One region of the Kribbella speibonae genome, then DNA from elsewhere that is predicted to be linked to it. Evidence: riboswitches for the same ligand, from Rfam matches in the RefSeq annotation. Region 1 holds a riboswitch; the other holds the start of a gene.
The links. Region 1 has a riboswitch for ZMP and ZTP ahead of E0H92_RS29965 (5-aminoimidazole-4-carboxamide ribonucleotide transformylase). Riboswitches for the same ligand answer to the same signal wherever they lie in the genome.
Positions count from the first base shown of each region.

Region 2: another riboswitch for ZMP and ZTP. It lies ahead of E0H92_RS31635 (bifunctional 5,10-methylenetetrahydrofolate dehydrogenase/5,10-methenyltetrahydrofolate cyclohydrolase); the one in region 1 lies ahead of E0H92_RS29965 (5-aminoimidazole-4-carboxamide ribonucleotide transformylase).

Region 1 covers NZ_SJKC01000004.1:410,735-425,069, forward strand. Annotated here, with positions in the region: gene E0H92_RS29935 (SAM-dependent methyltransferase) at 1-1,059, opposite strand, end outside; gene E0H92_RS29940 (FAD-binding oxidoreductase) at 1,056-2,435, opposite strand; gene E0H92_RS29945 (2-hydroxyacid dehydrogenase) at 2,513-3,445, shown strand; gene E0H92_RS29950 (WD40/YVTN/BNR-like repeat-containing protein) at 3,461-4,552, shown strand; gene E0H92_RS29955 (ubiquitin-like small modifier protein 1) at 4,549-4,830, shown strand; gene E0H92_RS29960 (AAA family ATPase) at 4,895-5,434, shown strand; gene E0H92_RS29965 (5-aminoimidazole-4-carboxamide ribonucleotide transformylase) at 5,424-6,302, opposite strand; ZMP/ZTP riboswitch at 6,321-6,404, opposite strand; gene E0H92_RS29970 (class I SAM-dependent methyltransferase) at 6,416-7,135, opposite strand; gene E0H92_RS29975 (acetolactate synthase large subunit) at 7,448-9,199, shown strand; gene ilvN (acetolactate synthase small subunit) at 9,199-9,861, shown strand; gene ilvC (ketol-acid reductoisomerase) at 9,889-10,908, shown strand; gene E0H92_RS29990 (trypsin-like peptidase domain-containing protein) at 11,019-12,203, shown strand; gene serA (phosphoglycerate dehydrogenase) at 12,324-13,922, shown strand; gene E0H92_RS30000 (O-methyltransferase) at 14,111-14,335, opposite strand, start outside.
Region 2 covers NZ_SJKC01000005.1:75,828-90,162, forward strand. Annotated here, with positions in the region: gene arc (proteasome ATPase) at 1-524, shown strand, start outside; gene E0H92_RS31580 (hypothetical protein) at 662-1,003, shown strand; gene E0H92_RS31585 (hypothetical protein) at 1,012-1,878, opposite strand; gene E0H92_RS31590 (RNA polymerase sigma factor) at 1,875-2,477, opposite strand; gene E0H92_RS31595 (phosphotransferase) at 2,550-3,290, opposite strand; gene E0H92_RS31600 (NUDIX hydrolase) at 3,287-3,772, opposite strand; gene dop (depupylase/deamidase Dop) at 3,855-5,375, shown strand; gene E0H92_RS31610 (ubiquitin-like protein Pup) at 5,431-5,640, shown strand; gene prcB (proteasome subunit beta) at 5,649-6,491, shown strand; gene prcA (proteasome subunit alpha) at 6,540-7,436, shown strand; gene E0H92_RS31625 (NUDIX hydrolase) at 7,433-8,047, shown strand; gene E0H92_RS31630 (hypothetical protein) at 8,051-8,869, shown strand; ZMP/ZTP riboswitch at 8,869-8,953, shown strand; gene E0H92_RS31635 (bifunctional 5,10-methylenetetrahydrofolate dehydrogenase/5,10-methenyltetrahydrofolate cyclohydrolase) at 8,976-9,836, shown strand; gene aroH (chorismate mutase) at 9,868-10,236, shown strand; gene E0H92_RS31645 (prephenate dehydrogenase) at 10,233-11,297, shown strand; gene cmk ((d)CMP kinase) at 11,329-12,009, shown strand; gene E0H92_RS31655 (lysophospholipid acyltransferase family protein) at 11,999-12,727, shown strand; gene der (ribosome biogenesis GTPase Der) at 12,720-14,087, shown strand; tRNA gene E0H92_RS31665 (tRNA-Pro) at 14,158-14,231, shown strand.

The DNA.
Region 1 (14,335 bases):
GCGGAGGTTCTCCTCGTGGCGGACCTCGAAGCCGGCGTCCTGCGCCTCGGCGATGATCCGGCCGGAGCCGATCAGCTCGCCGTCCGGGAAGATGTAGCGGTCGATGAACGCGCCGGTCGAGCGGAACCGGTTGTCCGGCCGCGTGATGCTGTGGTTGAGCAGCCGGCCGCCCGGCTTCAGCCGGTCGAGCAGGAAACCGAAGTACGACGGGTAGTTGCGGACGCCGATGTGTTCGGTCAGCCCGATCGAGCTGATCGCGTCGAAGTCGCGCTCGGCGACGTCGCGGTAGTCGAGGAACCGCACCTCGGCGCGATCCTCCAGGCCCTCGCGCTTGATCGCCTGCGTCGCCCACTCCGCCTGGGCAGCGGACAACGTCACGCCGAGCGCCTCCACGCCGTACTCGCGGGCCGCGTGCCGGACCATGCCGCCCCAGCCGCAGCCGACGTCGAGCAGTCGTTGCCCGGGCCGCAGGTCGAGTTTGCGAGCGACCAGGTCGTACTTCTCCGCCTGCGCCTCCTCGAGCGTGGCGCTCGCCGACGGGTAGACGGCGCACGTGTAGGTCATCGACGGTCCGAGGATCAACTCGTAGAACCGGTTCGACACGTCGTAGTGGTGATGGATCGCGGACTTGTCCCGGGCCTTCGAATGCCGCAGACCCTCGAAGGTACGGCGCCATTTCGGCAGGTGCTCCTGGGGCGGCGGTGGCGGCGGTTTCAGGTGACTCCAGCCGAGACCGCGGACGATGCGCAGCGCTTCGCTGGGCGTCGGGCGGTGGAAGTGCAGCTGGTTCAGCATCATCCGCATCAGCTCGTACGGGTTGCCCGGGTGGACGCCGGTGATCTCCAGGTCGCCCATCACGTAGGCCCGGACCAGACCGAGGTCTCCCGGCGCGGTCAGGACGTACGACAGTCCGCGCTCGGAGGCGAGGTGCATCTGAACAGGTGAGTCGTCGGGCCCGGTCGCACTGCCGTCGTACGCCGTGAACCGGAACGGCAGCCCGTCCGGAGTCACCGCTGTGAGAGCTTCGGCGATCGATACCTGAGTTGCCAGCGTCGTCATTGGCGCGTCACCGCCTTTTCGTAGAGCCCGGTGAGCCGGGCGTCCGGGTCGTAGCGTTTCTTCACCTCGTCCAGCGCTGCGACGTTGTAGAGCCGGTCGAAGGTGGCACGGTCGTAGTAGGCGTCGGAGTAGAGGGACTTGTGGCCGCCGAAGTCGGTGACGGCCTGCTCGATCCGCCGGTTCACGTCGCCGTCGGCGGCGCCGGGAGCGATCGGGACAGTGCCCCAGAAGCCGACGTTCACATAGGTCTCGCCGGGCTGCAGCGGGTAGAGCGGCCAGGACGCTTGCCCGCGCAGGCGCAGCGGGCAGAGCCAGACCGGCCGCATGCCGACGTGCGTGTCGAACCAGCGCAGGAAGTCCGCCAGCCGGGCGACCGGGATCTCGACGTCCTGGACCACGCGCTCGCGGTCCGGTTGCCCACGGCGACGGTTCAGCCGGGCGGCGACGTGGTGCCGGTTCTCGAAGCCGACGATCTTGTGGAAGACATCGCTGCGTCGCCAGCGCCGAGGCCACAACCGCCGTACGACGGGCTTCTGCGCACCGAACGCCGCGGAACACCAGAACCAGTCGGTGTCCCAGCGCCAGAGGTAGTCGTGCGCGGTGAGGAAGTCCTTGGGGCGCTGCTGGATCGACCGGTAGTAGATCTGCTGACCGGTGTAGTCGCTCGTCCGCACCGCGGCGTCGCTGTTCCGCCCGACGGTCAGGTACGCCTCCGAAGGGCTGAACGCGACGCCGTCGACGAAGTGCACCGGCTCCCCGTCGTACGTGCCGGAGGCAACGATCTCGTCGATGGCCGGGGCGAGTGCGTCCAGACCGAGCCGGACGTGCCGGAGGGCGACGTACGGCGAGATGCGGTCGAGCTCGATGCGCAACCGGGTCGCGTACCCGAGCGTGCCGTACGAGTTCGGGAACATCCGGAACAGGTCGGCGTGCTCGCCGTCGGGGCGCGCCGTGACCACCGCGCCGGCGCCGGTGAGGATGTCCAGTTCGAGCACGGACTCGTGCGGGAGGCCGGCGCGGAACGACGACGACTCGATGCCGAGCCCGGTCACCGCGCCGCCGAGCGTGATGGTCTTGAGCTGCGGCACGACCATCGGCGTCAGCCCGTGCGGGAGCGTCGCCGCGACCAGGTCCTCGTACGTGCACATGCCCTGCACGTCGGCAGTCCGCGCCGCCGGGTCCACGCTGATTACGCCGGTCAGCTGCGACACGTCGAGCCCCGGACGCCCGGGATCGGCGCGCGGCCGGAAGAGGTTCGAGCTGCGCTTCGCCAGCCGGACGGGCTCGCCCGGCGGGATCAGCTCGTACGACGCCCGCAGCCGCCCGACGGCCCGATCGTGCGCGACCACCACCGCCGTATCCGATGTCGAAGGCACCGATCCAGAGTACGACTCTCTCCGGACTCCGGCACCGGAGTTCAAAACTGTCCACGACCCCGAGTAGGTTGAAACGCATGGCTGACGTGGTGAAGGCATGGCTGCCCTGGGAGGACCCCGACGCGTTCCTCGGCGGGGTGCCCGAGGGGTACGACGTGGACTTCTACTCCGGTGCTGAGCGGCCGAAGTCGCTCGACGAGGTGGAGTTCTACGTGCCCGGCTACATGGGCGGCGGCGACGTGTTCGACGTCCTCCGCGACATGCCGGCACTGAAGGTCGTGCAGCTGCAGACGGCCGGGTTCGAGCACGCGCAGTCGCGGCTCGCTGACGGCGTCACCTTGTGCAACGCACGCGGCGTACACGACGCCTCCACGGCCGAGCTGGCGGTCGGGCTGATCCTCGCCTCGTTCCGCAATCTTCCGCGAGCCGTCCGCGACCAGGAGCAGCAGGCCTGGCCGGGGTCGTACGACGAGGTCGACGACTCGCTCGCCGACCGGACTGTGCTGATCCTCGGGTACGGCGCGATCGGTGAGGCGCTCGAGCGCCGGCTGACGGGGTTCGAATGCGAGCTGATCCGGGTCGCGCGGCGGCCGCGGGACGGCGTACACCCGATATCGGAGCTGCCGGAGCTGTTGCCGCGCGCGGATGTCGTGGTGCTGCTGACGCCTGCGACGCCGGAGACCAAGCGGATGGTCGACGCGAAGTTCCTGGCCGGCATGAAGGACGGCGCGCTGCTGGTGAACGTCGCGCGCGGTGTCGTCGTGGACACCGACGCGTTGCTGACCGAGCTCGGGACGCGGCGGATCCGGGCCGCGCTGGACGTCACGGATCCCGAGCCGTTGCCCGCCGGACATCCGCTGTGGTCTGCTCCGAACGTACTGATCAATCCGCATCGCGGCGGCGCCTCGACGGCGTTCGCGCCGCGGGTGGCCAGGCTGGTGCGCGCGCAACTGGAGCGCTACGCGTCCGGGGAACCGTTGATCAATGTGGTGGCAGGTCCGCCACGCTGAAGGAGGACGACGACGATGTCCGAGGCCGTACTGCTGATCGGGACCAAGAAAGGTCTCTGGATCGGCCGGAGTGCTGACCGCAAGGAGTGGCGGCTCGACGGACCGGTGCCCGAGTTCGAGATGCAGGGCGTGTACGCCGTCGGCATCGATACCCGTGGAGACCAGGCGCGCCTGTTCGTCGGCGGCACCAGCGAGCACTGGGGCCCGGCGGTCTTCCACTCCGACGATCTCGGCAAGACCTGGGCCGAGCCGCCGGAGGGCTCGATCGGCTTCCCGAAGGACGCCGACGCGTCGCTGGAGCGGGTGTGGCAGGTCCAGCCGGCGCCGGCCGACCAGCCGGGCGTCGTGTACGCCGGGTCCGAGCCGCAGGCGCTGTGGAAGTCGACCGACGGCGGCGTGACGTTCGAGCTGGTCCGCGGGCTGTGGGACCACCCGCACCGTTCCGAGTGGGGCGCCGGATTCGGCGGCGCGGCGATTCACACCGTGCTGCCGCACTCGACCGATCCCGATCGGGTGAGCGTGGCGATGTCCACCGGTGGCGTCTACCAGACCACCGACGGCGGGAAGACGTGGTCCCCGAAGAACCAGGGGATCCAGGCCAAGTTCTTCCCGGACCCGTATCCGGAGTTCGGTCAGTGTGTCCACAAGATCACCGCGCATCCCGACGCGCCCGAGCGGATGTTCGCGCAGAACCACCACGGCGTCTACCGGAGCGACGACGGCGGAGGGATCTGGAAGTCGATCGCGGACGGCCTCCCGTCGGACTTCGGGTTCCCGATCGTGGTGCATCCGCACGAGCCCGAGACGGTGTACGTGTTCCCGCTGGTCGCGGACGCGAACCGGATCCCGACCGAGGCGCGGTTCCGGGTGTACCGCTCCCGTGACGCCGGCTCGACCTGGGAGCCGCTGGCCGCCGGGCTGCCTGACGTGTCGTACGCCCCGGTGCTGCGCGACGCGATGACCGTCGACACCGCCGATCCGGCGGGCGTGTACGTCGGCACGCGGGACGGCTGCGTCTACGCGAGCGCCGACGCCGGCGACAGCTGGATCGAGGTCGCGCGGCACCTTCCCGACGTACTGACGGTGCGCGCAGCGGTGGTCGGATGATCGCGGTCCGCCTGCCCACGGTGCTGCGTCCGTTCGCCGGCGGCGCCGAACGTGTGGAGGTCGAGGTGGACGGTTCGCCGACCGTCGCCTCGGTCTTCGCAGGTCTCGAAGCCGACCACCCGGCGCTCCGCCGCCGCCTCACCGACGAGCAGGGCGCGATCCGCCGGCACGTGAACATCTACCTCGGCAACGACAACATCCGCGACCTGGACGGCCTCGGCACACCGCTGAACGACGGCGACGAACTCCTCGTCCTGCCCAGCGTGGCCGGCGGCTGACGTCCTGGGCCGGCGAAAAGAAAAGACTGCCGTTTCGCGGCCGGCTTGGTTAGCGTCGGTCGGCATGAGCAACGTCCTCCTGCTGACCGGGCCGTCGGGCTCGGGTAAGACGACCGTGGCGCGGCTGGTCGCTACCGGCGCGCCGCGGCCGACGATGCACCTGACGACCGACGAGTTCTACCGCGGCATCCGCACCGGGTTCATCGCGCCGTACCTGCCGGGAGCGCACACCCAGAACGAAGTCGTCGTCGATGCGATCGTCGCGACCGTGAGCGTGTATGCGCGCGGCGGGTACGACGTGGTCGTCGACGGCATCATCGGGCCGTGGTTCCTCGCCCCGTTCCGCGCGGCCGCAGCGGCGGGGGAGTGGACGATGTCGTACGTCGTTCTGCGGGCCGACCTCGCGACGACCCTGGACCGTGGACAGGCACGGCCCGAACCCGAGCTGACCGACGCCGACGCCTTGACCGGTCTGCACGGCGCCTTCGCGGACCTCGGCGCCCTGGAACCGCACGCGATCGACACCACCCGGCTCGACGCGCAGCGGGCAGCAGCCGAGGTCCGCAAAGCCGTTGCCTCAGGCGACTATCTGCTCAGTGCCTGAACAGGCGTACGCCGGTTTCGAACCAGTGGATCCGGGCCGCCGCGCAGGCGGCCGCCACCTCGGGCGTGCGGATCGAACCACCCGGGTCGGCGATCTGCGACACGCCGTACCGCTGGGCCTCCACGACGTTGTCGGTGAACGGCAGCGCACCGTCGGAGACCATCGAGACGCCGGTGAGCGGATCGCTCGAATGCCGCGCCCACCACAGCGCGGCCTTCTCGCCGGCGAGCCGCGTACAGTCCACCCGCGACTGCTGCCCGGCGCCGACGCCGATCGTCATCCCGTCCTTCACCATCACGACCGTGTTCGACTGCGTGTACCGCGCGACGATCATCCCCAGCACCACGTCGTCCGGAAGGTCGCGGGGCATCGGAAGCGCGTCGCGTTCCTGCGTGAGCCGGACGCCGAACACCTCACGGACCTCCTCCGCGGGCGGCTCGAACGCCGGGTCCACCTCGAGCACCAGGTAGGTCCCGCGCTTCTTGGCGGCAAGGATCTCGAGCACGCCCTCGTCGTACCCGGGCGCGATGATCCCGTCCGACACGACCCGCTTCAGGACCATCGCCAGTTCCAGGTCGACCGGATGCGAGACCGCCACGAAATCGCCGTACGACGACTTCGGGTCGGCGTCCCGCGCACGGGTGTACGCGGCTGCCACCGTCTCGCCGAGCGCGGCACCCGCGGGCGACACATGCTTGTACGACGCCGCGGCCGGTACGCCGAACCGCTCCGCGGCCTCCCGCACCAGCTGCCACCCGGTCAACGCGTCGAGAACGTTGATGTACGACGGCGCGCCTGCGACGACTGTGAACGGTGGATGTTCGATCGTGGCGGTTTGGTGCGGGTTCATTCCGTAGCGCAAACGCATGAGGACCTCCGAGCGGATCGGAGGCGCCCAGGCGGACGACGCCCTACAGGAACATTTCCGCTCCCCGGTGGTACTCCACCCTCGCCAGTCGCGGTGCGCCCAGCCTACTTGGCCTACTTCGTCGCGCGCACCACCAGCAGGCGTGATGCCGCATCCAGCGGCTCGCCGTGCCACCCGCCGTCGATGACGACATCCGAGAAACCCGCCGCCAGCAGGTCAGCCGTGATCTCGTCGGCGGACCGGAAGTACAGGACGTTCCGGTAGACCGCGTCTCGCCCGTCCTCGAAGACGTTGTGCGCGTCGAACGTCACGCGCCCGTTCGCGATCTCGATCAGCTCGAGCCACTCCTTCAGCCGCCCGGCCTTCGTGTCCCGTTCGCCGTACGTCGCCTCGCTCGTCCACTGCTCCCACGCCCGCGCCGCCGGATTGCGCGACTCGAAAGCGAGCACGCCACCGGGCCGCAGTGCGGCGGCCAGCGCACCGACCGCGGCCGCGTGCTCCGCGACGTGCATCATCGTGTTGCCGCTGCTGACCGCGAGATCCACGTCGCCGGTCGGCCGCACCACGCGGTGGTCCCCGTCGAGCCAGGTGACCGCGTCGGCGCCGGGCTGCCGGCGCGCGTACCCGAGCATGGTGGGACTCGGATCGACGCCGATCACCGTCCGCCCGGGCGCGACCAGCGACCGCGTGAGCAGCCCGGTTCCACAACCGAAGTCCAGAACCTTCGCGGTGCCGTCGGCCAGAGCCCGGTAGTAGTCGTGATCCTCGCCGGACGGGTTGTCCAGGTCGTAGAGCTCCACCAACTGCTCGTCGCCGTACGGATCGTCAATCACCCCCGGAATGCTAGGGGACGCGTCTGTAAGACGGGCATCTCAGGAGGTGAGACACAGGTGAGGTGAACTTGACCCGGCCGCCGGTTGTCGGCGAATAATGCCTACATGCGATCGATTCTCCTCGTACTTGTGCGGCGCGCCGACTGACGCGACCACTGAGTCGAGCGCGCCCCTTCAGCCAACCCGGCGGAAGGGGTTTTTTGTTGCCAATGCGACTATCTGCGACCCAGTAGTCCATGGAAAACAACCACGAGCGAGGATGGATCGGTCGCGAAAAGCTAAACAAGCGTGACTGACTGAGGGAAGGCACTCATGAGTGAGCAGCTGACCGGGGCACAGGCTCTGATCCGCGCACTGGAACATGCCGGGGTCGACACCGTCTTCGGCATCCCGGGCGGCGCGATCCTCCCGGCGTACGACCCGATGCTCGACTCGACCCAGATCCGCCACATCCTGGTACGTCACGAGCAGGGCGCCGGTCACGCCGCCCAGGGGTACGCCGCGGCGTCCGGCAAGGTCGGCGTCTGCATGGCGACCTCCGGACCGGGCGCGACCAACCTGGTGACGCCGATCGCCGACGCGTACATGGACTCGGTGCCGCTGGTGGCGATCACCGGGCAGGTGGCCGGGGCCGCGATCGGGACGGACGCCTTCCAGGAGGCGGACATCCGCGGGATCACGATGCCGATCACCAAGCACAACTTCCTGGTGACCGACCCGAACGACATCGCCACCACGATCGCCGAGGCGTTCCACATCGCCTCCACCGGCCGGCCCGGCCCGGTGCTGGTCGACGTCACCAAGGACGCGATGCAGACCACCGGCGTCGACTTCCAGTGGCCGACCGAGCTGTCGCTGCCCGGCTACCGGCCGGTGACCCGCCCGCACCCCAAGCAGGTGCGTGAGGCGGCCCGCCTGATCGTCGCCGCCGAGAAGCCCGTCCTGTACGTCGGCGGCGGGGTGATCCGCGCTCAGGCCAGCGCCGAGCTGAAGGAGCTCGCCGAGCTGCTCGGCATCCCGGTGATCACGACGCTGATGGCCCGCGGCGCGCTCCCCGACACCCACGACCTGCACTTCGGTATGCCGGGCATGCACGGCTCGGTCTCGGCCGTCGGCGCCCTGCAGCGCTCCGACCTGCTGATCACCCTCGGCGCCCGCTTCGACGACCGCGTGACCGGCCGGCTGGACTCGTTCGCGCCGGAGGCGAAGGTCATCCACGCCGACATCGACCCGGCCGAGATCGGCAAGAACCGGGCCGCCGACGTGCCGATCGTGGGTGACTGCAAGGAGGTCATCACCGATCTGATCGCGGCGCTGAAGACCGAGATCGCGAGCGCCGGCCGCACCCCGTCGTACGACGCCTGGCGTGGTCAGCTCGAAGCGGTCCGGGCCAAGTACCCGGTGGCCTACGACGAACCCGAGGACGGCACGCTGTCCCCGCAGTACGTGATCGAGCGGATCGGCAAGATCGCCGGCCCCGACGCCGTCTACACCGCGGGCGTCGGCCAGCACCAGATGTGGTCCGCGCACTACCTGCCGTTCGAGAAGCCGGGCCACTGGCTGAACTCCGGCGGCCTCGGCACCATGGGGTACGCCGTGCCGGCCGCGATGGGCGCCAAGGTCGCGCGGCCGGACAAGACCGTGTGGGCGATCGACGGCGACGGCTGCTTCCAGATGACCAACCAGGAGCTCGTCACCTGCGCGCTCGAGGGCATCCCGATCAAGGTTGCCGTGATCAACAACCAGTCGCTGGGCATGGTCCGCCAGTGGCAGACGCTGTTCTACGACAAGCGCTACTCCAACACCGACCTGCACTCGGCCCGGATCCCGGACTTCGCCAAGCTCGCCGAGGCGATGGGCGGCGTCGGGCTGCGCTGCTCCGACAAGGAATCGGTCGACGCCACCATCGACAAGGCGATGTCGGTCACCGACCAGCCCGTCGTCGTCGACTTCGTGGTGCACCGCGACGCGATGGTGTGGCCGATGGTCGCGGCCGGTACGAGCAACGACGACATCCAGATCGCCCGCGACATGGCGCCGAAGTGGGACGGGGAGGAGCTCTGATGTCGAAGCACACACTGAGCATCCTGGTGGAGAACAAGCACGGTGTGCTGGCCCGGGTGGCGGCGCTGATCTCGCGCCGCGGGTTCAACATCGATTCCCTCGCGGTCGGTCCGACCGAGCACCCCGAGGTGTCCCGGATGACCATCGCGGTCAGCGTGGACGAGCAACCTTTGGAGCAGATCACCAAGCAGCTCAACAAGCTCGTGAACGTGATCAAGATCGTCGAACTCGAACCCACGCAGACGGTTCAGCGCGAACTGCTGCTGGTGAAGGTCAAGGCGGACACCCTGACCCGCGGACAGGTGCTGGAGACCGTCCAGCTGTTCCGTGCGAAGGTGGTGGACGTGGCGCCGGACGCGATCACGATCGAGGCGACCGGCAATCCCGAGAAACTCGAGGCCATGCTCCGGGTGCTGGAACCCTTCGGCGTCCGCGAGCTGGTGCAGTCCGGCATGGTGGCGATCGGCCGCGGCAGCCGCTCCATCTCCGACCGCACCCTGCGTCCGGTCCCGGTGCCGCCGCCGCACGTGCAGTCCGGACCCCCGAACGTGCAGGCGCGGCCGGCCGGTGCCAGTACTGGTGCCGCTGCCGCCCCTTCGCACCACCCGGTACCGGCGCCGCCGCCGGGCCGTACCGCCGCCGCCGTACCGAATCAACACTAAGGAGAAGTGCCCGAAGTGGCTGCTGAAATGTTCTACGACGACAACGCCGACCTGTCGGTGATCCAGGGCCGGCACGTGGCCGTCCTCGGCTACGGCTCCCAGGGCCACGCCCACGCGCTCTCGCTGCGCGACTCCGGCGTCGACGTCCGGGTCGGTCTGCCGGAAGGCTCGAAGAGCCGGGCCAAGGCCGAGGCCCAGGGCCTGCGGGTCGTCACCCCGGCCGAGGCGGTCGAGGAAGCCGACGTGATCGTCGTCCTCGCTCCGGACCCGGCCCAGCGCAAGCTCTACAAGGAGGCCATCGAGCCGAACCTGGTCGACGGCGACGCGCTGGTCTTCGGGCACGGCTTCAACATCCGGTTCGGCTACATCAAGCCGCCGGCGGGTGTCGACGTGTTCATGGTCGCCCCGAAGGGCCCGGGCCACTTGGTCCGTCGCGAGTACTCCGAGGGTCGCGGCGTACCCGTGCTGGTCGCGGTGGAGCAGGACGCCACCGGCAAGGCGTGGGACCTGGCGCTCTCGTACGCCAAGGGCATCGGCGGTCTGCGGGCCGGCGGTATCAAGACCACCTTCACCGAGGAGACCGAGACCGACCTGTTCGGTGAGCAGGCCGTCCTCTGCGGTGGCGTGTCGGCGCTGATCCAGTCCGGCTTCGAGGTGCTGACCGAGGCCGGCTACCAGCCCGAGGTCGCGTACTTCGAGTGCCTGCACGAGCTCAAGCTGATCGTCGACCTGATCTACGAAGGCGGGATCGCCAAGCAGCGCTGGTCGGTTTCCGACACCGCCGAGTACGGCGACTACGTGTCCGGCCCGCGGATCATCGACGCGTCGGTGAAGGCCCGGATGGTGGAGGTGCTCTCCGACATCAAGGACGGCACCTTCGCGGCCCGCTTCATCGCGGACCAGGACGCCGGCGCGCCGGAGTTCGCCGAGTTCCGCAAGCAGAGCGAGAGCCACCCGATCGAGGCCGTCGGCAAGGAACTGCGCGGCCTGATGGCGTGGGTCAAGTCCCACGACGAGGACTACGTCGAGGGCACCGCCGCCCGCTGACGAAACGACCTCAGGGCCCGGACCAACCCAGGTGGGTGGTCCGGGCCCTTTTGTTTGACACAATGTGTGACGGTTGTGGTCTGTACTGGTGATTTGGGGGAGGGCGAGCGGTGGAGGACGGCAGGAGCGGGGCTCCGCGGCCGCCGCGGCGGGTTCCGGCGGGAGCCGGCACGCTCACCCAACTGGAGGCGCCGACCCGGTCGTCCGGCGCCCAGCCGCCGCCCCGGGGCCCGTGGATCTTCGGCCGGATCCTCGCCGGTCTGCTCGTCCTGATCGTGATCGTCGCGGGCGGCGCCGGTGCGGGCTGGTACGTCCGCGCGCAGAGCCTGCGGATCGACACCGCCGCGGTGCTGACGTCGGCCGGCCCGGCCGTGGTCCGGGTGCTCGCCACCACCTGCGCCGGCACCGGTGAGGCGTCCGGCGTCGTCATCGACAACGGGCGGGTGCTGACCGCCGCGTCGGCGGTCGACCAGCCGAAGTCGATCATCGTGGTGGCCCAGGACGGCCGGATCCGGCGCGCCAACCTGCTCGCCACCAGTGCGGACGGCGTCGCCGTCCTGCAGTCGATCGGTTTGAACGAGTCGCCGCTGCGACTGCCGGCGGCCGATCCCGAACGGAAGGCCGAACGCGCCCTGGTCGGCTACACGGCAGCGGGCAAACAGGTTGTCAACGCGGTCGGCTCGGAGGCCGACCCCGAGCCGCTGAGCCAGTTCATGAACGCGGCCAAGCTGGGCGGCCCGGTTGTCGGCAAGTCCGGCGAACTCGTCGGCCTGGTCACCGGCGACACGGTCCAGGCCAGCACCATCGTCCCGCTCAGCAAACTCCGCGGGTACGTCGCGCAGGCGCCGTCGGGCGTCACGGTCGGGACGCTCGGAGATTGTCCGGAGTCCCGCGGTCCGCAGAGCCCGATCGCACCGGTGCTGCAGGTCGCGAACACGCCGCTCGCCAGGGAGGCGCAGCGGGTGCTGACCAACTACCTGACCCTGCAGAACCAGCACGAGTTCGGCAAGGTGCGGGCGTACTACTCGCCGCGGTTCGCGGGCGCCCTGACGGAGGCACAGGACCGGGACAAGCACCTGACCTCGTACTTCTTCAACCCGAGGCTCACCGACCTGGCGCCGGACGGCTCCTCCGCGCGGATGGCGTACAACGTGCTGTTCGCCCCCACCGCGACCGGCGCCGACGGCCAGAACTGCACCCGCCTGGACACCACGTTCTACCTGGTCCGCTCACGCGGCCAACTGGTGATCGACAGAACCGTCAAGGCGTCAGAACCAGCCGCCTGCGACGCCTAGTGACCGGCATTCGGGTCCCCGTTCACGGTGTGGAGTGGACGGGGTACCATCGAGAGCAGCGGGCACAGCGCGGTGCTCTGTTCTTGATGAGCCCCTACCGCTTCTGCAGGAGATTCCTCCATGACTGACGTAACCCGGCCCGTCGTCCTGATCGCCGAAGAGCTCAGCCCGGCCACCGTCGAGGCGCTCGGCCCCGACTTCGAGATCCGCCAGACCAACGGCGCCGACCGCGCCGAGCTGCTGCCGGCCATCGCCGACGTCGACGCCATCCTGATCCGCAGCGCCACCAAGGTGGACGCCGAGGCGCTGGCCGCCGCGAAGAAGCTGAAGGTCGTCGCCCGCGCCGGTGTCGGCCTGGACAACGTGGACGTGAAGGCCGCCACCCAGGCCGGTGTGATGGTCGTGAACGCGCCGACCTCCAACATCACCAGCGCCGCCGAGCTGGCCGTCGCGCTGCTGCTCGCGTCCGCGCGCCGGGTCCCGGCCGCGAACGAGTCGCTCAAGAAGGGCGAGTGGAAGCGCAGCAAGTACTCGGGCGTCGAGCTGTTCGAGAAGACCGTCGGTATCGTCGGCCTCGGCAAGATCGGCGTCCTGGTCGCGCAGCGGCTGGCCGCCTTCGGCATGAACGTGATCGCCTACGACCCGTACGTGCAGGCCGGCCGGGCCGCGCAGATGGGCGTCCGGCTCGCCACCCTGGACGAGCTGCTGGCGACCAGTGACTTCATCTCCGTGCACCTCCCGAAGACCCCGGAGACCATCGGCCTGATCGGCGACGAGCAGCTGCACAAGGTCAAGCCCGAGGTCATCATCGTGAACGCGGCCCGCGGCGGCATCGTCGACGAGCAGGCGCTCTACTCCGCTCTGAAGGAAGGGCGGGTGGCCGGCGCCGGGCTGGACGTGTTCGCGTCCGAGCCGTGCACCGACTCGCCGCTGTTCGAGTTCGAGAACGTGGTCGTGACGCCGCACCTCGGCGCGTCCACCGACGAGGCGCAGGAGAAGGCCGGGATCGCGGTCGCGAAGTCGGTCCGGCTCGCGCTGTCGGGTGAACTGGTCCCGGACGCGGTCAACGTCCAGGGCGGCGTGATCGCCGAGGACGTCCGCCCGGGCATCGGGCTGACCGAGAAGCTCGGCCGGATCTTCACCGCGCTGGCGGGCGGCGTCGCACAGCAGCTCGACGTCGAGGTCCGCGGCGAAATCACGCAGTACGACGTGAAGGTGCTCGAGCTCGCCGCGCTCAAGGGTGTCTTCGCGGATGTCGTCGAGGACAACGTCTCGTACGTGAACGCGCCGCTGCTGGCCGCCGAGCGGGGCCTCGAGGTCCGGCTCGTCACCGACCACGACAGCCCCGAGCACCGCAACCTGATCACGCTCCGCGGCACCCTCGCCGACGGCGCCCAGGTGTCGGTGTCCGGCACGCTGGTCGGTGTCCGGCAGTCGGAGCGGCTGGTCGAGATCGACGGGTTCGACCTCGAGGTGGAGCTGTCGGCGCACCTAGCCTTCCTCACCTACGAGGACCGGCCGGGCATCGTCGGGCAGATCGGCCGGATCCTCGGCGACGCCGACGTGAACATCGCCGGCATGCAGGTCAGCCGGGACCGCAAGGGCGGCAAGGCGCTGGTCGCGCTGTCGGTCGACTCGAAGATCGAGCCGACGGTCCTCGACGACATCAGCGCCGCGGTCCAGGCCGACACCGCCCGGACCGTGGACCTGGAAGCCTGATTCACCCGAACGACTGATTTACTGGAGGCGGTCAGCCGCCCGCAGGCGCATGGCGGCTGACAAGGGCCCGGGCTCCATAGCCCGGGCCCGCTTTTCATGGGTAAGCGTCCGAGATGCCGGGTTTACGTCCGAGATCCGGGACGCAAACCCAGCGTCTCGGACGTAGACCCACCAAATGCCGCGAGGTGTCAGCGCCGGGTGGCCAGCAGGACGGCGGCGTCGGGGGCGACCATTACCTCGACGGTGGTGAAGCGCTTGTCCATCAGCCATTCCTGACGGAGTGTGTCGACGCGCCCCTCGTACATCGGCGGCCAGACGGCCGACGGCGTGAAGTCGTCCAGTACGACGAAGCCGCCCGGCTCGACCACGTCCGCGATGATGTCGCGGGCGGACAGCTTCGCCTCGCGGGCGTC
Region 2 (14,335 bases), on a different contig from region 1:
TCGAGCGCCCCGACGCCGAGGCGGCCCGGGACATCTTCTCGAAGTACCTGACCGCCAACCTGCCGCTGCACGTCGACGACCTGGGCGAGTTCGGCGGCGACCGGCAGGGCTGCGTGGACGGGATGATCCAGCGCACGGTCGAGCGGATGTACACCGAGGCCGACGAGAACCGCTTCCTGGAGGTCACCTACGCCAACGGTGACAAGGAGGTCCTGTACTTCAAGGACTTCAACTCGGGCGCGATGATCCAGAACATCGTCGACCGGGCGAAGAAGATGGCGATCAAGGCGTTCCTGGACGAGAACCAGAAGGGCCTGCGGGTGCAGCACCTGCTCCAGGCCTGCGTGGACGAGTTCAAGGAGAACGAGGACCTGCCGAACACCACCAACCCGGACGACTGGGCCCGGATCTCCGGCAAGAAGGGCGAGCGGATCGTCTACATCCGGACACTCATCTCCGGCAAACAGGGCACCGAACCAGGCCGCTCCATCGACACGGCCACGAACACCGGCCAGTACCTGTAACAGACGCCGTACGACGAACCGCCCCTGGACTCACTGTCCGGGGGCGGTTCGTCGTGTTGGGGGGTAGGTGTAACACCCGGTGCGATCGGGGGGTTTCCCCGATTGGTACGGCGGTTTCGCGGGCCTACCGTGCTGGTATGGCGACGGACGAGGTGCGGAAGGACCTGCGGGCTGCGGTGGCGGCGCGGCAGGAGCTGGGACCGGAGTACGAGGCTGAGATCATCGACAGCTTCCTGGAGAAGCTCGACGCGCGGGACCGGCACCGCAGCGCCGGGCTGCTGCCCGAGCCTGCCCCGCGGCCGCGGCACCCGAGCCGGGAGACCGACCCGGGTGGGCTGGCGCTGGCGATCGTGTCGATCGTCGCGGCGATCCCGATCACCGCGATCGCGGCCGGCATGATCGGCCCCTTCGGCGTGGTGATCTGCTGGGCCGGTCTGGTCGCGATCAACTTCGCCCGCACCATCGCGCGCCGCCGCTAGCTGTACAGCTAGCCGAGCTGCACCTGCCGGCCCTGTGCGTCGAACGCGCGGACCTCGGTCGGCAGGCGCTGACCGACCTTGAACTTCCCGTTCGCCTGGACCTCGATGTAGGCGAAGCCGCCGTCGACCACACCGCTGGTCCACGGTCCGGGCCTGCCGTTCAGGACGTACCGCGCCTCGATCTTCGCGACGTCCGGATGAGCCCGGTAGATCCGCCACGCCTGCAGCGTGGTCAGGTTGTTCGTGAAGTCTCCGTCCGAGGTGCCAAGCGTCACCAGAGCGTGCTCTGCGGTGGGCTGGGTCTGCCAGGCCCGGTCCTCGAGCCGTGCGACCGCTCCGACGGCGCCGAGCTTGCCGCTCGGTGGTGTGCGTGCCATGCAGGTCCGGTACCCGAGCTTGGCGGTGGAGGGTGCTCCTCCCTTCCCGGGCTTGCGACCACTGGGTTTCCCGCTCGGCTGAGCGGTGGCCATCTTGGTGTTCCGCGCCACTGCCACCAGCGTTGTGCTGTCCTTCGTGATTCCTCGGACGTGGCGGCTCCAGAGGAGTTCAGCAGGACCCCCCTCGCCCGGGAATTGGCATTCGGCGATGATCTTGGCCAGGTCGCTCTGCGGCACCGCACCGAGGTCGACGCCGACCTTGGCCTCGGGTGCGACCGACGTACCGGCCGCTCCGACGTCACTGGGTGACTGGTGGGTCACGACGAGCGTGCCGGCGACCACGGCCGCGACCGCTGCCACGCCGACCACCGGGGCGATCCGGTGCCGTGCCGGGCGCTGCGGAGCGGGTCGCGTCTTGTCCATCAGCTGGTTGCGGATCCGGGAGCGCTCGGCAGCGCTCATCGGCGGAACGCGCGGCGGCTCGAGCTGGGTGTTCATGAGAGCTCCTCGTTGAGGGCGACCCGGGTCAGCAGGTCGGGGAAACGGCGACGGGTGCGGTGCAGGCGGGCCTTGACGGTCCCGACCGGTACGCCGAGGGCCTCGGCCGCTTCGGCTGTGGTGAGTCCAGACCAGACGACGAGCTCGAGCGTCTCGCGTTCGTGCCGGGGCAGTTTGGCGACGGCCCGGCGGATCGCGGACATCCGGCGCTCGTCGTCCAGGCGGCGGGCGACGTCGGGGGCATGGTCGTCGTCGGGCGCCGGGTCCGGCAGCCGATCGACGAGCCCGCGCAAGCGGCTGGCCGCCCGGGCCAGCGTCCGGCACTCGTTGCCGGCCACGATCAGCAGCCAGCCGCGCGCGCTGGCACCGGTCAGCGGACCCGGCGGGTTGCGCTGGAAGCGCCGCCAGGTGCTCAGGAAGGTCGCCTGGACCACGTCGTCGGCGGTGCTCCAGGACGCGGTACGCCGGAACGCGAACGCCCGTACGTCGTCCGCGTACCGGTCGAAGAGCTCGCCGAGCGCGAAGTGGTCCCCAACGCGCAACCGATCCCAGAGTTCCCGGTCGATCGCCGAAGCGTCGCCTGTGGATGCGGTGGCCATCGACGGCTCCGTATCTTCACTCAGGATGATGTTCACACCAGGAAGTGACCGGCCGGGGGCCGGGTGGTTGCATCACAGTGCGGCGACGATCTCCGGAACGCCGTTCGCGACGTCCTCGGGCAGGTCGAGCAGCAGGCCGCGGTGGACGCCGTACCAGGGGGAGAGACGCGCCCAGTCCCTGGAGCGTTCGACCAGGTCAGGGGCGGGTTGGTAGACCTCGAGCAGCCCTTCCGCGACGGCCTCCGGTGCGCCGTTGAGGGGCCAGCAGAGGTCGAGCGCGGGGTCGCCGATCAGGGCGTCGGTCCAGTCGATGATTCCGGTGATCTGTCCGTCGGTCATCAGGATGTGGTCCGGACCGAGGTCGCAGTGCACCAGGGCGGTCCGAACGTTCGCGACGCGGTCCAGCAGTTCGGTCGCTGCGGTCCGGACCTCTGCCGGCAGCAACGGCACGATCTGGTCGCGGCACTCGTCCAGAAAGGCGGTCTTCTCGGCTGTAGCGGTCTCTGCGTCCAAAGCGCCGCACGCCACGGCTTCCGCGGTGTCGACCGCGTGCAAAGCGCTCAGAAAGGCACCCAGCGCTCGGCCCGTTTCTGTGTCGCCCTCGGTGAACGGCTCGCCGGGGAGCAGGAGGTGTCGTACGCCGTCCGTTGTCAGCTCAGGGACCGGGACAGGCAGCGGGAGCTGGGGCGCGAGCCAGGGGAGGAGCGTGGCCTCGGCCAGCAGCCGCGGGCGAACGGCGGGGCGGCGCGGTGCCCGGTGGATCCACGGCCCGTCGATCCAGGCGTGGCTGTCCCACCCCTCGAGGATCGTCATACCAAGCTCCGGACGTACGGTCCCAGCACCGCCAGCGTGTCCGGCATGAACGACCATTCGTCGAACTTGGCCACGAGCTCGGCCGGCGACATCCACGCGCCCCACGCGACCTCTTCCGGCTGGTGCCGCACCGGACCGTCCCAGACACACGTGTACAGGTAGGCGTGGTACCGCGTGTTCTCGTCGGCGTAGTCGTCCTCGGGCAACCGCGTCAGCTCGACACCGGCGATCCCGAGCTCCTCCTCCAGTTCCCGTACGACGGCATGGAACGGGTCCTCACCGGCCGCGACGACCCCACCGGCGGCGAAGTCGTACCGGCTCGGGTAGACGTCCTTGGTCGGCGTCCGCCGATGCACGTAGATCTGCCCGGCCGAGTTCAGCACGACGACACCGGTCGCGGAGTGCCGCAGGTTGTCGCGTCGCATCACCGACCGTGGCGCCGCACCGGTGACTTCGTTGTCCTCGTCCAGAATCGCCACCATCTCGTCCACTCGCGCAGTCTCACAGATAACCCTGTGGACACAGCAACCCCTTTAGTCGCCGGCACCGCGTAGGCTCGGCTGCATGAGTGTTCGGCGGATCATGGGTACCGAGACCGAGTTCGGGATCTCGGTGCCGGGCCAGCCCGGGGCGAACCCGATGCTGACCTCGAGCCAGGTGGTGAACGGCTACGCGCAGACGCAGCCGCTCGCGCGCAAGACCCGGTGGGACTTCGACGAGGAGCACCCGCTGCGGGACGCGCGAGGATTCGACCTCAGCCGGGAGGTGGCGGACTCCAGCCAGCTCACCGACGAGGAGACCGGCCTGGCGAACGTGATCCTCACCAACGGCGCCCGGCTGTACGTCGACCACGCCCACCCCGAGTACTCCGCGCCCGAGACCACGAACCCGCGGGACGCGGTGGTGTGGGACAAGGCCGGTGAGCTGGTGATCATGGAGGGCGCGCGGCAGGCCCGCCTGATCCCCGGTGCGCCGCAGCTGAACCTCTACAAGAACAACACCGACAACAAGGGCGCGTCGTACGGTTCGCACGAGAACTACCTGATGCGCCGGTCGACACCGTTCGCGTCGATCGTGCGGCACCTGACCCCGTTCTTCGTGAGCCGTCAGGTGGTCACCGGCGCGGGCCGGGTCGGGATCGGCCAGGACGGCGCGGCACACGGTTTCCAGATCAGCCAGCGGGCCGACTACTTCGAGGTCGAGGTCGGCCTGGAGACGACGCTGAAGCGGCCGATCATCAACACCCGCGACGAGCCGCACGCGAATCCGGACCGGTACCGCCGGCTGCACGTCATCATCGGCGACGCCAACCTGTCCGAGATCTCGACGTACCTCAAGGTCGGCACGACGTCGCTGGTGCTCGCGATGATCGAGGACGGCTGGCTGACCGACGACCTCGGCGTCGACCGGCCGGTGACCGCGCTGCACGAGGTCAGCCACGACCCGTCCTGCACGCACCTGCTGACGATGAAGGACGGTCGCAAGCTCACCGCCGTCCAGCTGCAGACGGAGTACCTGGAGCAGGCCCGCAAGTACGTCGAGGACAAGTACGGCGACGACGCGGACCGGCAGACCAAGGACGTGCTGCACCGCTGGGAGCAGGTGCTCGACCAGCTCGCCATCGATCCGATGAAGCTGTCCGACCAGCTCGACTGGGTCGCGAAGTACAAACTGCTCCAGTCGTACCGCGACCGCGACGGCCTGGAATGGGACGACTCGAAGCTGCACCTGGTCGACCTGCAGTACGCCGACCTGCGTCCGGACAAGGGCCTGTATTACAAGTTGGTGAAATCCGGCCGGATGCAGCGGATCGTCACCGACGAGGAGATCCGGATGGCCGTCGCGCACCCGCCGACCGACACCCGGGCGTACTTCCGCGGCCGCTGCATGCAGCAGTACGCGCCGCAGGTCGCGGCCGCCTCCTGGGACTCGGTGATCTTCGACCTGCCCGGTAAGGAGTCACTGCAACGAATCCCGACGCTGGACCCGTTGCGGGGCACGAAAGCGCATGTCGGGGCACTTCTTGACCAATGCGACACCGCAAGTGACCTGGTTCGCACCATTACTGGGGGTGCCGCCGGGTAGGGTCGCTAGTGAGGGTCGGTTGGGCGGCCCTCCCAGCGGTTCTAGGAGGTGTGCCATGGCGAAGGACGGCGGTCAGCAGCACAAGCAGCCGAAGCGTTCGTCGACCGAGGAAGAGGTCGAGCAGGTCGAGGCGTCGGAGGACGTCCAGGAGCGGAAAGAGCGGCTCGACGAGGACGTCGACTCGATCCTGGACGAGATCGACGAGGTCCTCGAGGAGAACGCCGAGGAGTTCGTCCGCGGATTCGTGCAAAAGGGTGGGGAGTGAACCGCTCGATGACATCTGATGCCTCCGGCCGGCTGCCGGAAGCCTTCCTGACCCCAGGCGGCTCGTCGTTCATGGACTTCCTGGCCGGGCACGCGCCCGACCTGTTGCCCGGACGACGGTCCCTGGGGCAGGGTGACCTGTCCAGCGAAGTCCCGCACGGTACGACGATCGTCGCGGCCACCTTCCCCGGTGGCGTGATCATGGCCGGCGACCGGCGGGCCACGATGGGCAACATCATCGCCCAGCGTGACATCGAGAAGGTGTTCCCCGCCGACGAGTACTCGGCGGTCGCGTTCGCCGGCTCGGCCGGCTTCGGGATCGAGATGGTCCGGTTGTTCCAGGTCGAGCTGGAGCACTACGAGAAGCTCGAGGGCGCCACCCTCAGCCTCGACGGCAAGGCCAACCGGCTGAGCGCGCTGATCCGGGGCAACCTGCCGATGGCGATGCAGGGCCTCACCGTGGTGCCGCTGTTCGCGGGCTACGACCCGGACATCAAGGGCGGCCGGATCTTCTCCTACGACCCGACCGGCGGTCGGTACGAGGAGACGCACTTCTACAGCGTCGGTTCGGGCTCGCTGTTCGCCCGCGGCGCACTGAAGAAGCTGTACCGCGAGGACCTGTCCGAGACCGACTGCGCGACGGTGGCGATCCAGTCGCTGATCGACGCGGCCGACGACGACTCGGCGACCGGCGGCCCGGACATGCTGCGCCGGATCTTCCCGGTGATCGGCGTGGTCACCGCGGACGGTTACCGGCGGCTGCCGGAGGACGAGGTGGCGGCGCTCGTCGACGCGGCCTGGGCCCAGCGGCACGAGCGTCCCGACGGCCCGTCCGCGGCGTCCCTCATCTGACCATTCCGACGATCCTGCCGATCGACTGATTAGAGGACGACACCTTCGATGAGCGTTCCGTTCTACGTCTCGCCCGAGCAGCTGATGCGGGACCGGGCCGACTTCGCCCGGAAGGGCATCGCCAAGGGCCGCAGCGCGATCGCGCTGCAGTACGCCGACGGCATCCTGTTCGTGGCGGAGAACCGCTCGCCCGCCCTGCACAAGGTGGCCGAGATCTACGACCGGATGGCGTTCGCCGCCGTCGGCCGGTACAACGAGTTCGAGAACCTGCGGATCGCCGGCGTCCGGCTCGCCGACATGCGCGGGTACTCCTACGACCGGCGTGACGTCACCGGCCGGGCCCTGGCCAACGCGTATGCGCAGACGCTCGGCGCGATCTTCTCCTCCGGCGGCGAGAAGCCCCTCGAGGTGGAGATCCTGGTCGCCGAGATCGGCGCCGGCGCGGCCGACGACCAGATCTACCGGCTCACCTACGACGGCTCGATCGCGGACGTCCGCGGGTACGCCGTGATGGGCGGCGCCGCCGACACGGTCGCGGAGTACATCGGCGAGCACTACACCGAGGGCATCTCGCTGGCCGGCGCGCTCCGGCTCGCGGTGGACGCGCTCGGTCACGACGGCACCGAGGTCCGGGAGCTGACCCCGGATCAGCTCGAGGTCGCCGTCCTGGACCGGACCCGGACCCAGGTGCGCAAGTTCAAGCGGATCTCCGAGGAGTCGCTGGCCGGCATCCTCAGCGAGTCCCGCCCGGCCGCCTCCGAGAAGGCGGACACGGACTCGACGTCGGAATCGGACGGCGGCTCCGACGAGGGCACGGGGTCTGACTCCGCTTCGGATGCGGGCGGCTCCGGTGAGTCGGCGGCGGGTGACACTCCGGTCGCTCCGCCGGCCGACGACGCACCGGTGGCCCCGCCGGAGGATCCCGACGACGACCGTCCGCTGTGACGGACCAGCTCAAGAACTCAGCCGCCACCGACGAGGTGGCGGCTGAGTCCTCTCGGCCCGCTGACCCGGCCCCGTGGGAACTGCTGGGGGAGGAGCCGGGTTTCAACCGGTTCCTGAGCGTCAGCTTGCGGCGGTACCGCCTGCCGGACGGCCGTGAGGTCGACTGGGACGTGATGGGCCCGAAGTCGTCGGATGGGATCACCGCCGGCGTGACCGTGCTGCCGTTGACCCCGGACGGCCGGATCGTCACGATCCGGATGTTCCGTGCCGGCCCTGACACTGTCGTCACGAACCTGCCCGGCGGTCTGGTCGAGCCCGGCGAGGATGTCGGGCTGGCGGGTGCACGGGAGCTCGAGGAGGAGACCGGCTACACCTGCGAGACGCTCGATGTGGTCGGCTGGCAGTGGTCGGGCGCCTCCTCGACGTACCGCAAGTACGTCGCGATCGCGCGTGGGTGCCGTCCCGACGGCAAGCAGCAACTGGACGAGACCGAGGACTGTGTGCCGGTCGAGCTGACCGTGGACGCCTTCCGCGCCGAGTTGCGCACTCCCGGCGCGATGACCGGAATCGACGCGGCGTACCTCGCCCTCGACCACGCCGGCCTCCTCTGATCCATGCCCAAGGCGAACCAGTCGACCAACGTCCGGACCTGGTCCAAGACGGTCCCGTCGTACGGCCTGCGGCTGAGCGACCTCGACCTGTACGTCCTGAAGAACCACGACGATCTCCTTCGCGTCCTCGGGTACGAGCGCGTCGAGGGCCCGTCGCCCCGGGCGCTCGTTGGCTGGGCTGTCCACATGGTGTTCCTGTTCGCGCTCGTCGGCGGGGTGAGCACCCTCGGCGGAGACATGTTCAGCACGTACGGCGGCCGGACCGTGCGCACAGGTACGGCGGATCCGCTCGACAACGACATCGGCGTACCGCTCACGTCGTGGTGTTTCGCCGTGGTGCTGATCGGCGTACTGCTGGTGGCTCTCCGGTGGTTCCGGTCGGACCGGCACCGGGACGGCCTGGAGATCGGCTATCTGGTGGCCACCGTCGCCTGCGGTGCGCTCGCGCTCGGGCAGCTCGTGAGTGACCGTGGTGTCGACGCCTTCGCCGCGCCGTCGCTCCCGGTCTGGGCAGCCGCCGTGTGCGCCGCCCTTCTGCTTGCTGCGGTGCTGCTCTTCTCCCGCGGTCGCCGGGTCCCGGTCCCGAACACTTTCCGCCAGATCGACACGCCGGACCCGCAGCAGGCGATCGCACTGGTCGAAGCACTCGAACCCAAGGAACGGGACAAGCTGCTCGGTGAGCGTCGACGGGCGATCGGACGCCTGCGGGAGCGCGGCCTGATCGATGCTGCTGAGGCGGCGCACGTCGAGTCGCTGCCGCTGGGAGCGTCGACGACCATCGCCCCTGCCCGCGAGTCCCACGGGCCGCGGTCGGTATCCTGACGGTGGACCGCGACTGGCGCTGAGGTGGACGACCACCGGGGAACGGTCTGCCATCCGGCTTCGCCGCGCGCCTGGGCACCTGGCTGACGCCCAGAGGAGTGCGCAGATGAGTGCAGAGTTGATGATCGGGACCGACCTCGCCGCCGAGATGGTCGCCAAGGCGGCGGAACGGGCGCGGGTCCTGCAGGAGCAGTACGGCGTCCAGCCGTGCCTGGCGACCGTGCTGGTCGGAGACGACCCGGCGTCCGCGACGTACGTGCGGATGAAGCAGAACCGCTCGAAGAAGGCCGGGATCGCGTCCCGCAGCGTCGTACTGCCGGCGTCGACGACGACGGACGAACTGGTCGCCGAGATCACGAAGCTGTCCGACGACCCGGACGTGCACGGGATCCTGCTGCAGCACCCGGTGCCGCCGCAGATCGACGAGCGGGCCGCGTTCGAGGCGATCGACCCGGGCAAGGACGTCGACGGCGTGACGATGCGCTCGTTCGCCGCGATGGCGTTCGGGGATCCGGGATTCCGGTCCGCGACGCCCGGCGGGATCATGCGGTTGCTGGCGGCGTACGACGTACCGCTCGAAGGGGCGCACGCGGTGGTGATCGGCCGCAGCCCGATCCTCGGCAAGCCGGCCGGCATGTTGCTGCTGGCATCGAACGCCACCGTCACGTACGCGCACTCCCGGACCCGGGACCTGCCCGAGCTGGTCCGTACCGCGGACGTGGTGATCGCCGCGGTCGGCAAGGCGAACTTCGTCCGCGGCGACTGGCTGAAGCCGGGCGCGGTCGTGGTCGACGCCGGCTACAACGAGGGCAATGTCGGTGATGTGCACTTCGCGGAGGCGGCCGAGGTCGCGCGCCTGATCACGCCGGTGCCGGGCGGTGTCGGGCCGATGACGATCGCGCTGCTGCTGGAGCAGACGGTCGACGCCGCTGAGACGGCTGTCCAGTCCTTGACTACTCTGGCCTAGGGTTGGGGGAGACGAACCAAGGAGGCGAGACGTGGCGGTACGGGCGATCCGGGGTGCCACCCAGCTGGACGTGGACGAGCGCGAGCACCTGCTCGAGCGGTCCGCGGAGCTGGTGAAGGCGGTCCTGGAGGCGAATGATCTGGAGAACGAGGACCTGATCAGCATCCTGTTCACCGTCACGTCGGACCTGCGTTCGGAGTTTCCCGCGGTCGCGGGCCGGCAGATCGGGCTGACCGACGTACCGCTGATGTGCATGCAGGAGATCCCGGTGCCGCACGCGCTGCCGCGGGTGGTGCGGCTGATGGTGCACACCGAGACGCCGCGGTCCCGGGACAAGATCCAGCACGTCTACCTGCACGGCGCGGTCGCGCTCCGCCCAGATCTGACCGGCGCCCAGTGAGCGAGTTACGGGGGCCGGTCCGGATCGTCGGCACCGGGTTGATCGGTACGTCGATCGGTCTCGCGCTGGCGCGGCTCGGTGTCGTCGTGGAACTCGTCGACGGGAACCCGGACAACGCGCTGATGGCGGAGCGGATCGGCGCCGGCTCGCGGCTGGTCCAGATCGAGCCGCAGCTGGTCGTGGTCGCCGTACCGCCGGATCACGTCGGCGCGGTCGTCGCGGAGCAGTTGCGGCAGACGCGGGCGATCGTGACCGACGCGGCGAGTGTGAAGTCCAAGCCGTTGGCCGATGCGCGTGCGCTGACCGACGACGTCAGCCGGTACGTCGGCAGTCACCCGATGGCCGGCTCCGAGCGCAACGGCCCGCTGGCGGCGCGCGCGGACCTGTTCGACGGCGCGACCTGGGCGATCACGCCGCACGCGACGAGCGCTCCGGAAGCAGTCGATCTCGTACGCCGACTCGCCGAAGCCTGTGGCGCCCGCACGGTGGAGATGCCGGTGGAGGACCACGATCTCGGGGTTGCCCGGGTGTCGCACCTCCCGCATCTGATGTCGGCGCTCGCCGCGGGCACGCTGGCGGACGCGCCGTCCTCCCATCTCGAACTGTCCGGTCAGGGGGTGCGCGACGTGACCCGGATCGCGGCCGGCGACCCCCGGCTGTGGACCCAGATCGTGTCCGCGAACTCGACCGCGCTGACCGGTCTGCTGGAGCAGATCCGCGGCGAGCTCGACCGGCTCCTCGTTGCCCTCGGCAAGGAAGAGGCGGGCGACGAACTGACCGCGATCCTCGGCCAGGGCGTGTCCGGCGCGGTCCGCGTTCCCGGCAAGCACGGTACGCCGCACATCGACCTGGTCACGGTCCTGGTCACGATCCCGGACCGCCCGGGCCAGCTGGCCCGCCTGTTCGCCGACGCTGCCGAGTCCGGCGCCAACGTCGAAGACCTCCGCATCGACCACAGCCCCGGCCGCCCGGTCGGCGAGGTCGAACTCGCCGTCAAGCCCGGTTCGGTCGACCAGTTGGTCGACGTACTGACCGAACGCGGGTGGGTAGTCCACCGCTGAAGTGTCCCCGGGCGAAGGTAATCTTCGGGGCATGATCATCGCTGTTGACGGGCCGAGTGGCTCCGGTAAGTCGAGCACCGCGCGTGGCGTGGCCTCCCGCCTCGGCCTGCGGTACCTGGACACCGGTGCGACGTACCGCGCGGTGACCTGGTCGGCCGTCGATCGCGGGCTGGACCTGGACGACACGGCGGCGGTCGCGCAGCGGGCGCGGGAGCTCGAGCTGGAGATCAGCACCGACCCGGACCGCCAGTTCGTGATCGCCGACGGGACCGACGTCACGGCCGCGATCCGGGAGCCGCGGATCAGCGAGGTGGTGTCGAAGATCGCCACCAACCTGGACGTCCGCAAGGAGCTGATCCGGCGGCAGCGGGCCGTCATCGACGCCGCCCAGCCGAGCGGCGGGATCGTCGTCGAGGGCCGCGACATCGCCACCGTGGTCGCCACCGACGCCGAGCTCAAGGTGCTGCTGACCGCCGACCAGGAGGCGCGGATGGCGCGCCGCGGGGCGGAGCTGGGCTCGGTCACCGCCGAGCAGCTCCGGGACCAGATCGTCCGCCGGGACGCGGACGACGCGACCGTGTCGGAGTTCCAGGTCGCCTCCGACGGAGCGGTCACCGTCGATTCGACATACATGACGCTGGACGAGGTCGTCGAGGTGATCAGCCGGCTCGCGCTCGAGAGTGTTGCCCAGGGCCGGAGTTATGACGGCTGAGGTCACCGGGCACAAGGATCTGCCCCGCACCGACGATCTGCCCGCACTGCCTTACCGGATGGCGCTTCCGTTGCGGAGAGCCGCCAGGCCGTACTTCCGCCGCAAGTACGAACTGACCGTGCTGCACGAGGACCGGTTCCCGCTGACCGGTCCGCTGCTGATGGCGCCGAACCACCTGAGCCTGCTCGACGGGCCGCTGCTCGGGGCAATCGCGCCGCGGATGCTGCACCAGCTCGGCAAGATCGAGGTGTTCGGCGGCCTCCAGGGGTGGTTCCTGCGCCGGGTCGGCCAGATCCCGGTCGACCGGTCGACGTACGACGTCCTCGCGGTCCGGCGGTCGATCAAGGTCTTGCGGGACGGCCGGGTGCTGAGCGTCTACCCCGAGGGCACCCGCGGCCCGGGCGACTTCAGCCGGATCCGGACCGGGGTGGCGTACCTGGCGATGGTCACCGGGGCGCCGATCCTGCCCGTCGCGCTGATGGGGACCCGGCTGCCCGGGGGCGACGTGGAGGGCTTTCCGCCGGCCGGGAGCCGCATCGACGTGGTGTACGGCGAGCCTTTCGCCGTCGAGCGCGTACCCTTTCCCAGGAGACACTCCGACGTACAGGCGGTCGCCGGCCAGATCGGCGACGTATTGCGCGCCCATGTGAAGGCGGCCGTCGACGAAACCGGCCACCCGCTTCCGGGCTGGCGAGACCAGAAGGACCCTGATGACTGACCTGCCCACCGAAGCACCGACGCACGACCGCGAAGACACCGGCCCGCTGCCGGTCCTCGCGATCGTCGGCCGGCCGAACGTGGGCAAGTCCACGCTGGTCAACCGCATCATCGGCCGCCGCGAGGCGGTCGTCGAGGACACCCCGGGCGTCACCCGCGACCGCGTGTCGTACGACGCCAACTGGGCCGGCCGCGAGTTCACGGTCGTCGACACCGGCGGCTGGGACCCGGACGCGGTCGGTATGGCCGCCCTGGTCGCCGCCCAGGCCGAGGTCGCGATCAACGCCGCCGACGCGGTGCTGTTCGTGGTCGACGCCGTGATCGGCATCACGGACGCCGACGAAGCGGTCGTCCGGGTACTGCGGAAGTCCGGCAAACCCGTCGTACTGGCCGCGAACAAGGTCGACGACCAGCGCATCGAGTCCGAGGCCATGAACCTGTGGAGCCTCGGCATCGGCGAGCCGTACCCGGTGTCCGGTATGCACGGCCGCGGCACGGGCGACCTGCTGGACGCTGTCCTCGAGGCGTTGCCGGAGGCACCGGCGGAGCGCGACGGTGAGCTCGGCGGACCGCGCCGGGTCGCGATCGTCGGCAAGCCGAACGTGGGCAAGTCCTCGCTGCTCAACAAGGTCGCCAAGGAGGACCGGGTCGTCGTCAGCGACGTCGCCGGTACGACGGTCGACCCGGTCGACGAACTGATCACGCTCGGCGGCCAGGAGTGGCGGTTCATCGACACCGCCGGCATCCGGCGCAAGGTGAAGAACGTCCAAGGACACGAGTACTACGCCTCCCTGCGGACCAACGCGGCGATCGAGCGGGCCGAGGTCGTCGTGGTCGTCATCGACGCCTCCGAGTCGCTCACCGAGCAGGACCTGCGGATCATGAACGCGGTCGAGGAAGCCGGCAAGGCGCTGGTGATCGCGTACAACAAGTGGGACCTGATGGACGAGGAGCGCCGCTACTACCTGGAGCGCGAGATCGACCGCGACCTGGTGCAGTTCCGCTGGGCGCCGCGGGTCAACATCAGCGCGCTCACCGGCTGGCACATGGACCGCCTCGTCCCCGCCATCGAGGCCGCGCTGGAGGGCTGGCAGACCCGCGTCCCCACCGGCCAGCTGAACGCCTTCCTCGGCCGCCTCGTCGCCGCCCACCCGCACCCGGTCCGCTCCGGCAAACAGCCGAAGATCCTGTTCGGCACCCAGGCCACCACGATGCCCCCCACCTTCGCCATCTTCACCTCCGGCCAGATCGAAGCCTCCTACCAACGCTTCATCGAACGCCGCCTCCGCGAAGACTTCGGCTTCGTAGGAAGCCCCGTCCACGTCCAAATCCGAGCCCGCCAAAAGAACAAGAAACGCTGACCGAACCCGGTAAGAACCAGCCCTCCGGATGGGGTAAGGTTTACCCCGGCTCGCTCTTCGGAGCGGTCTGCGGGCTGTAGCTTAGGTTGGTAAAGCGCCTGGCTGGGGGCCAGGAGAGCGCAGGTTCAAATCCTGTCAGCCCGACATCGAGAGGGGCACCGATTCTGTCGGTGCCCCTCTCTACGTTTGTCCCATGGCGACCTGGGATGACAGACGAACCTGGACCGACGACGACCTGCGACAGGCGG